DNA from 2 places in the Stenotrophomonas sp. 93052_Sma genome. Region 2 is predicted to be linked to the other one. Evidence: riboswitches for the same ligand, from Rfam matches in the RefSeq annotation. Region 2 holds a riboswitch; the other holds the start of a gene.
The links. A riboswitch is a leader RNA that binds a small molecule or an ion and turns the genes downstream of it on or off. The one in region 2 is predicted to bind glycine.
Positions count from the first base shown of each region.

Region 1: linked by a shared signal. The riboswitch ahead of ACZK2V_RS20790 (trimeric intracellular cation channel family protein) and the one ahead of gcvP (aminomethyl-transferring glycine dehydrogenase) in region 2 are both predicted to bind glycine.

Region 1 covers NZ_CM151134.1:4,446,859-4,450,951, reverse strand. The annotation lists gene ACZK2V_RS20795 (MdtA/MuxA family multidrug efflux RND transporter periplasmic adaptor subunit) at 1-735, opposite strand, end outside; partial or broken gene ACZK2V_RS20790 (trimeric intracellular cation channel family protein) at 1,021-1,636, opposite strand; glycine riboswitch at 1,721-1,824, opposite strand; glycine riboswitch at 1,838-1,927, opposite strand; partial or broken gene ACZK2V_RS20785 (GIY-YIG nuclease family protein) at 1,968-2,241, shown strand; gene ACZK2V_RS20780 (nuclear transport factor 2 family protein) at 2,313-2,744, shown strand; gene ACZK2V_RS20775 (hypothetical protein) at 2,748-3,200, shown strand; gene ACZK2V_RS20770 (NAD(P)/FAD-dependent oxidoreductase) at 3,292-4,093, opposite strand, start outside.
Region 2 covers NZ_CM151134.1:3,630,069-3,634,161, reverse strand. The annotation lists gene gcvP (aminomethyl-transferring glycine dehydrogenase) at 1-2,324, opposite strand, end outside; glycine riboswitch at 2,387-2,489, opposite strand; gene ACZK2V_RS17105 (multidrug effflux MFS transporter) at 2,789-4,015, shown strand.

The sequences.
Region 1 (4,093 bases), 820 kb from region 2:
TGCCGGTTGCGCCTGCACGGCATCGAGCAGCGCAGGCAGCTCGGGTTCGGGCACGGTGAACAGCACGCTGATCGGCGCGGTCTGCGCCAGCGTCACCAGGCCTTCGGCATCGCTGGCGCGCACCAGGTTGCCCACGTCCAACCGGCGCAGCCCGACGCGGCCACTGACCGGCGCGGTGATGCGGGTGTACTGCAGCTGCAGGCGCGCTTCATCAACAGACGCCTGATCGCCGAGGCGGCGGCCCTGCAGCTGGCGCACCTTGCTCTGCTGGTCGCTCAGTTCCTGCCCGGACACGTAGTTCTGCTTCTGCAGTTCGCGGTAGCGCTGCAGCTGGCGCTCGGCGTTTTCCAGCTCGGCCAGATTCTGCTGCTGGGTACCCTGCGCCTGTGCCAGCTTCACTTCATACGGGCGCGGGTCGATCTGCGCCAGCAGATCGCCGGCCTTCACCTGCTGGCCTTCCTGGAAATGCAGCCGTAGCAGTTCGCCATCCACGCGGCTGCGTACCACCACGCTGTGCAGCGGGGTGACCGTACCGACCGCCTTCAGGCGCAGCACCAGCGGCTCGGCGCTGGCGCGTGCCACGCGTACCGGCACCGTCTTGCCCGGCGCATCGTCGCTGCTGCCGGCGCCATTCCGGGGCCACAGCCACCACGCCAGAACGGCGACGAGGGCGATGGCCAGCACCGCCCACAACAGGCGGGCACGACGGAAGCGGGAATTTTCGGCGACAGACATGGGGCATCCTGCGCCCTGCGCGCGCAGGGACATGCGGGCCCGTCGGCGCGTTCACGGCACCACGGGCAGCGGGGAGGGAGTTGTCTGGCGGGGCCGCGGGCGCGGCGTGGCTGGATGCCGTCGCGGCAGCGACGGGGTGACAATGGTAGCCAATCACCCCGGCCAATGCCGCATGACCATGGTCATGCAACGCATTCGGTAGTGCCGGCCGCTGGCCGGCAACCTGCCGGAATCTGCGGGCGCGTGCCGTGTTGCCGGCCAGCGGCCGGCACTACCGTCAAACAATCAATGCACTTCGTCGTGGTACACGAACTTCGGCATTTCCCAGCGGTAGTGGATCGCCAGCAGGCGCAGCGCGAAGCCGCCGCCGAGGCAGCACAGGATCGCGGTGGCGTCGGCCACGCCCCAGTGCAGCAGCAACAGGTAGGCCGCGCCGGTCAGCAGCGCGATGATCGCGTACAGCTCCTTCTGGAAGATCAGCGGCACCTCGTTGCAGAGAATGTCGCGCAGCACGCCACCGAAGGCACCGGTCAGCATGCCGGCGATCAGCACGATCGGCATGGCATGGCCGGCCTCGCGCGATCGAACAGCCGATCAGGGTGAAGGCGATCAGGCCCAGGCCATCGAGCACCAGGAAGGTGCGGCGGAAGTGGTGCATCCAGCGCGCCACCCAGGTGGCGATCAGCGCCGCGCACACGGTGAAGCCCAGGTACTCGGGATGCTTCACCCAGCCGAGCGGGTAGTGGCCGAGCAGGATGTCGCGCAGCGAACCGCCCCCGAGGGCGGTGACGCAGGCGATCATGACCACCCCGAACAGGTCCATGCGGCGACGGCCGGCGGACAGCGCGCCGGTCATGGCTTCGGCGGAAATGGCGATCAGGTAGATGATGGACAGCAGCATGGGACAGGCTCCGGGCGCGGTGGGGCCGGCCATGCGCGACTACCGCCACTGCCTGCGCAATGACGGGATGACGATGACCGGTGCCGCTCCCGCTGTCCTTTTGCCTGAGAGTTCAGCGGCGTTGGCCGCGTGCCCCTTCGGCGGATCGTCCCGGGCATGCCCGGTGACCTCTCTCCAGCTCGGCGAGTCGAATGCATGGTTGGTGGGATTCCAGCCCACCGGCCTGAGCGATCATGGGAGCCTGCGCCTTCGGCGGGCGCCAGCGCGGCGCCTCTCTCCTGCATTCGGGCGCCAGTATATCCGCTGCAGTGCAGCACGGCATAATCCGGGCATGGCCCCGTCCCTCCGCCCGTGGTTCCTGTACCTGCTCGAATGCCGCGATGGCAGCTACTACGCCGGCATCAGCACCGATGTGGAGGCGCGTTTCGCCGCCCACCAGGCCGGCAAGGGCGCGCTACACCCGGGCACGGCCGCCGCTGCGCGTGCTGGCCGTGCGCGAGTACCCGGACCGGGCCGCCGCCTCGCGGGCCGAGTGGCAACTCAAGCAGCAGCCGCGCGAACGCAAGCTGGCCTGGCTGCAGGAACCGGCCGAGACGCTTCTGTAGATCCACGCCATGCGTGGATGGGCCACTTGGCCCATGCCATGATCACCCCGCGCCCAGAGCTGGAGACCCGGATGTCCACGATTGCCCTGCTGTTCGCTCTTTCCGCAGCAACGAGCCCCACTGCCGATCCGGCCACCCTCGAGGCCATTGAAGCCACCTGCCATGATTACGTCGACGGCCAGCTGGAAGCCGACCCGCAGCGTGTCGCCCGTTCCCTGCACCCGGACCTGGCCAAGCGCGCGGTGCTCGGCGATACGCCCGACGAACGCCTGGGCCTGCGCCGAATGTCGAAGGAAGAACTGGTGGCGCTGACGAAGCAGGGCGCGTTGAAGACCCCGAAGGATCAATGGGACCGCCGCTGCACGGTGCTGGACGTGACCGGCAACGCCGCCTCGGTGCGGCTGGAAACCCTGTGGTTCGTCGATTACTTCCACATGGGGCGCTTCGACCAGCGCTGGGTCATCGTCAACGCACTGTGGTATCCAAAACCAAAGGCGAAGTGAGCGATGGGTGCTGCCGGCAAAGCATGGATCTCCGTCGTCATGCTGGCCGCGGGCATCGCACTGCTGCCTGGCCTGCTGTACCGGCTCGGGCTGGCGCTGGTGGAAGGCCGGCCGAAGCCGGCGGACCGCGCACCCAGTGGTATGGCTGCGTGCAGCAGTGAGCAGCGCACGGGATTCCAGCCGATGAATCCATGGAGCTTCACGACGCGGTTCTTCGATCCTGAAGCGTTGAAGAAGGCGACTGACGTCGAGCGCGAAGCGTTCTGGGTTGCACGCCGCCACCTGATGCGGCAGCCAAGGCACGACATGCTGCGCTGGCATCTCAGCAGTACCGCACTGACAGTCTGGATCACCCGGTATTGGAGTAGCACGCAGATTGCCGATGCCGCGAGGAAGGAGGATTTCTGCCGCACCTGGTCGAAACGGCGGGTGCCGGGCGGCCCGATGAACCGGTAGATCCACGCCATGCGTGGATGGTGTTGACGGGGTCAGAGCCCTTTCCTGCGGAAAGGGATCCGACCGCGCAGCAGCCGGCCAGCGGCCGGCACTACCGTCGGGGTCGCCGGTCTTCCTGGTCATCACCAAAAATGATGCGCGCGCTGCGCTGGTAGCTCCAGTACGCCACGGCCCAGTTCAGCAGCACCACGATGCGGTTGCGGAAGCCGATCAGGAAGAACACGTGTGCGGCCAGCCAGAACCACCAGGCGAGGACGCCCGAGAGTTGCAGCCGGCCCAGGTGCACGATCGCGGCCATGCGGCCGATGGTGGCGAGGTTGCCGAAGTCGGCGTACTTGAACGGCCCCGGTGCGGCCTTGCCATGCAGACGCGCGCGGATCACCTCGGCCACGTACTTGCCCATCTGCTTGGCGGCGGGCGCAACGCCGGGTACCGGCTTGCCATTGGCCTGGTTCAGTGCGGCCAGGTCACCGGCCACGAACAGCTCGGGGTGCCCAGGCAGGGTGAGGTCGGGTTGCACCTGCACGCGTCCAGCGCGGTCCAGTGGCACCTCCAGGGTGCGCGCCAGCGGTGAAGCGGCCACACCGGCGGCCCACACCACAGTGCGGGCCGGTACGAACTGATCGCCGAGCTTGAAGCCCTGGCTGTCGATGTCGCTCACCGGGGTGCCGGTCAGCACTTCCACGCCCAGCTTTTCCAGCTGACGGCGCGCCTTCAGCGAAAGCACTTCCGGGAACGAAGACAACACGCGTGGGCCGGCCTCGACCAGCCGTACCTTGGCGCTGGCAGGATCGATGTGGCGGAACTCGTTGCGCAGCGTATGCCGCGCGATTTCTGCCAGAGTGCCGGCCAGCTCAACACCGGTAGGTCCACCGCCGACCACGGCGAAGCTC
Region 2 (4,093 bases):
TGCGCGACCTGGGTGGCCTTGCGCAGGCCGTCGCGGCCCATCATCGCGATGTACATCCAGCTGATCGGCAGGATCGAGGCGCTGCCGAAGCTGGCTGCGCTGACCATGCCGACCGGGCCGTTGTCACCCAGCTTGCCTGGCAGGAACGGGGCCAGATGCTCCTTGACCGCGCACGGGCCGACGCCCGGACCGCCACCGCCGTGCGGGATGCAGAAGGTCTTGTGCAGGTTCAGGTGCGAAACGTCCGAACCCCACTTGCCCGGCTTGGCCACGCCAACCAGGGCGTTCATGTTGGCGCCGTCGGTGTACACCTGGCCACCGTGCTTGTGGATGATCTCGCAGATCTCCACCACCTCTTCCTCGAACACGCCGTGCGTGGACGGGTAGGTCATCATGATCGCGGCCAGGCGGTCGCTGTATTTTTCGGCGTTGAGGCGGATGTCTTCCACGTCGACGTTGCCGTTGGCATCGGTCTTGGTCACCACCACCTTCATGCCGCACATCTGCGCCGAGGCCGGGTTGGTGCCGTGCGCCGAGTCCGGGATCAGGCAGATGTCGCGGTGGTCTTCGCCGCGCGAGCGGTGGTAGGCGCGGATCGCCAGCAGGCCGGCGTACTCGCCCTGCGCGCCGGAGTTCGGCTGCAGGCTGACCGCGTCGTAGCCGGTGCATTCCACCAGCATCGCTTCCAGCGTGTCGATCAGTTCCTTGTAGCCCAGCGCCTGGTCGGCCGGCACCAGCGGGTGGATCTGCGAGAACTCCGGCCAGGTCACCGGGATCATCTCGGCGGTGGCGTTGAGCTTCATGGTGCACGAGCCCAGCGGGATCATCGTGCGGTCCATCGCCAGGTCCTTGTCGGCCAGCGAACGCAGGTAGCGCAGCAGTTCGTGCTCGCTGTGGTGGGTGTTGAACACCGGATGGGTCAGGAACGCGGACTGGCGCAGCAGGCCGGCCGGCAGTGCATCGGCGGTGCTGGCATCCAGCGCGTCGACGTCGGCCTGGGCACCGAACACGGCAGCCAGCGCGACCACGTCGGCGCGGGTGGCGGTCTCGTCCAGGCTGATGCCGACCGAGTCGCTGTCGATCGCGCGCAGGTTGTAGCCGGCGGCGCGGGCCTTGGCGTGGATCTCATCGGCATGCACGCCGGTGACATGCAGGGTGTCGAAGAAGTCACCACCGACCTGCACGCCGGCGTTGCGCAGCGCGGCGGCCAGGATCGAGGCTAGGCGATGGGTGCGGCGGGCGATGCGGGTCAGGCCGTCCGGGCCGTGGTAAACGGCGTACATCGAGGCCATCACCGCCAGCAGCACCTGTGCGGTGCAGATGTTGGACGTGGCCTTCTCGCGGCGGATGTGCTGCTCGCGGGTCTGCAGGGTCAGGCGGTAGGCCGGGTTGCCCTGGGCATCGACCGAGACGCCGATCAGGCGGCCCGGCATCGAGCGCTTGTAGGCGTCACGGCAGGCCATGAACGCGGCGTGCGGGCCGCCGAAGCCGAACGGCACGCCGAAACGCTGGCTGTTGCCGACCACGATGTCCGCGCCCCATTCGCCCGGGGCGGCCAGCAGGGTCAGGGCCAGCAGGTCGGTGGCCACGGCCACCAGGCCGCCGCGTGCGTGCACGGCGTCGACCAGCGCCTTGTAGTCGCCGACCTGGCCGAAGGTGTCCGGGTACTGCAGCAGCAGGCCGAAGGCTTCCGCTTCCAGTGCTTCGGCCGGGGTGCCGACGCGCAGCACGATGCCCATGGGTTCTGCGCGGGTACGCAGCAGTTCCAAGGTCTGCGGGTGCACGGCGTCGTGCACGAAGAAGGTGTCCGACTTCGACTTGGCCGAACGCTTGGCCAGGGTCATCGCTTCGGCGGCGGCAGTGGCTTCGTCCAGCAGCGAGGCGTTGGCGATTTCCATGCCGGTGAGGTCGGCGCACAGGGTCTGGAAGTTGATCAGCGCTTCCATGCGGCCCTGCGAGATTTCCGCCTGGTACGGGGTGTAGGCGGTGTACCAGGCCGGGTTTTCCAGGATGTTGCGCAGGATCACGTTCGGCGTGTGGGTACCGTAGTAGCCCTGGCCGATGAAGCTGCGCAGCACGGTGTTCTTGTCGGCGATCGCACGGATCTTCGCCAGTGCCTGCACTTCGGTCATCGACTCCGGCAGCGCCAGCGGCGCCGGCGACTTGATCTTGGCCGGTACGATGGCATCGGTCATGCCATCCAGCGACGCGTGGCCGACGACATCGAGCATCTGCGCGATCTCGGCGTCGTTGGGGCCGATGTGGCGCTCGACGAACGCATTGTGGTGCTCGAGCTCACGCAGGGAAGGGGTGTTCTGGGACATGGCGAAGGATCCGTCAGGAAAGGGCACACGCACGGGCACAAGCCGCCGGTCGGCGGTCTGCGGGGCGCCCCTCTGTCCTTTTGCCTGAGAGTTTAAAAGCGCGGCGGACCGCAGCTTCGTGCCCCTTCGGCGCCGGATCGAACCGGTCTCTCCAGAGTTCTGTTACGGGTGGTATCGGGCCTGAGCGATTACGGGCGTTGCGCCTTCGGCAGCGGTGTTCCGCTTCTCCCACCGTGTTGCCCGCTGATTATAGCCCGTTGCGGGCCCGCCGGCCGCCTCCAGGCATGGCCGCCGCGCCTGAATGGCCGATGGCCCGTCCGTGCGTTTTGTGCACCGCTGCATGGCATCGGGCGCAATCCCCACCTATGATGGGTGGATACCCGAATTCATCTGGCGCCGTCCCTGCAGAAGGGGACCGGCGCCCGCCGTGCGTGCCGCGCATGGCCCTGCCGGACGCCTTCCCCATGACCGCCGCTGTTGCTCCCTCCACCCGCCGCATGGCCCTGCTGCTCGCCGGTCTGGCCATGTTCGGTCCGTTCTCGATCGACACCATCTTCCCGGCGTTCCCGCAGCTGGCCCAGCGCCTGGCGGTGGACGAAGTGGCGGTGCAGCAGACCATCAGCGTGTACCTGCTGTTCTACGGCCTGATGAGCCTGGCGCACGGCCCGCTGTCCGATGCCTGGGGCCGCAAGTGGGTGATCCTCGGTGGCCTGGTGGTGTTCGTCGGCGCCTCGGTCGGCTGCGCGCTGTCCACCGACCTCACCACGCTGCTGGCGTTCCGCGCGCTGCAGGGCCTGTCGGCGGGTGTCGGCATGATCGTTGGCCGCGCGGTGATCCGCGATCTCTACCATGGCCACGACGCGCAGCGCCTGATGAGCCAGGTGTCGATGCTGTTCGGCATCGCCCCGGCCATCGCACCGATCATCGGTGGCTGGATCCTGCTCAGTGGCGCCGGCTGGCCGCTGATCTTCTGGTTCCTGGTGGTGTTCGGGCTGGTCCTGCTGGCGGCCACTGCGCGCTACCTGCCGGAGACCCATCCGGTTGAAGCGCGCGTGCCGTTGTCGCCGCGCACGTTGATGCGTGATTACCTGCGCATCGGCTTCAACCCGCGCTTCCTGCGCCTGGCGCTGGCCGGCAGCATCGGCTTCGGTGGAATCTTCCTGTACATCTCCTCGGCGCCGGTGTTCGTGATGCAGCATCTGCATCTGGGCGAGGGCGGCTTCGCCTGGCTGTTCATCCCCACCATCGGCGGCATGACCACTGGTTCGTTCCTGTCAGGGCGCATGGCCGGGCACACCACGCCCACCCGCCAGGTCGCCATCGGTTTCGGCCTGTGCGCGCTGTCGGTGCTGTTGAACGTCGGCTACGTGGCGCTGGCCCCGCAGTTCGTGCTGCCGTGGGCGGTGCTGCCGATCTTCCTGGGCGGCATGGGCATGGCGCTGATCTTCCCGATCCTGGCGCTGGCGGTGCTGGACATGTACCCGCACCAGCGCGGCCTGGCCTCGTCGCTGCAGGCCTTCGTGCAGCTGATGATCAGCACCGTGGTGGCCGGCGTGGTATCGCCGCTGCTGAGCGCCAGCCCGCTGCACCTGGCGTTGGGCCAGGCCGCGTTCTTCGGTGCTGGTTTCGTGTTCTGGTACTGGGAACACCAGCGTGAACGCGCGGCGCAGGCAGTCTGCACGAGTCACTGAGCAGCGTGCAGGGATAGGGCAGGCCGCGACGCCGGCAGCGCTTGCGACGGGAAACCACCGGACTAGGCTGGGCACTCC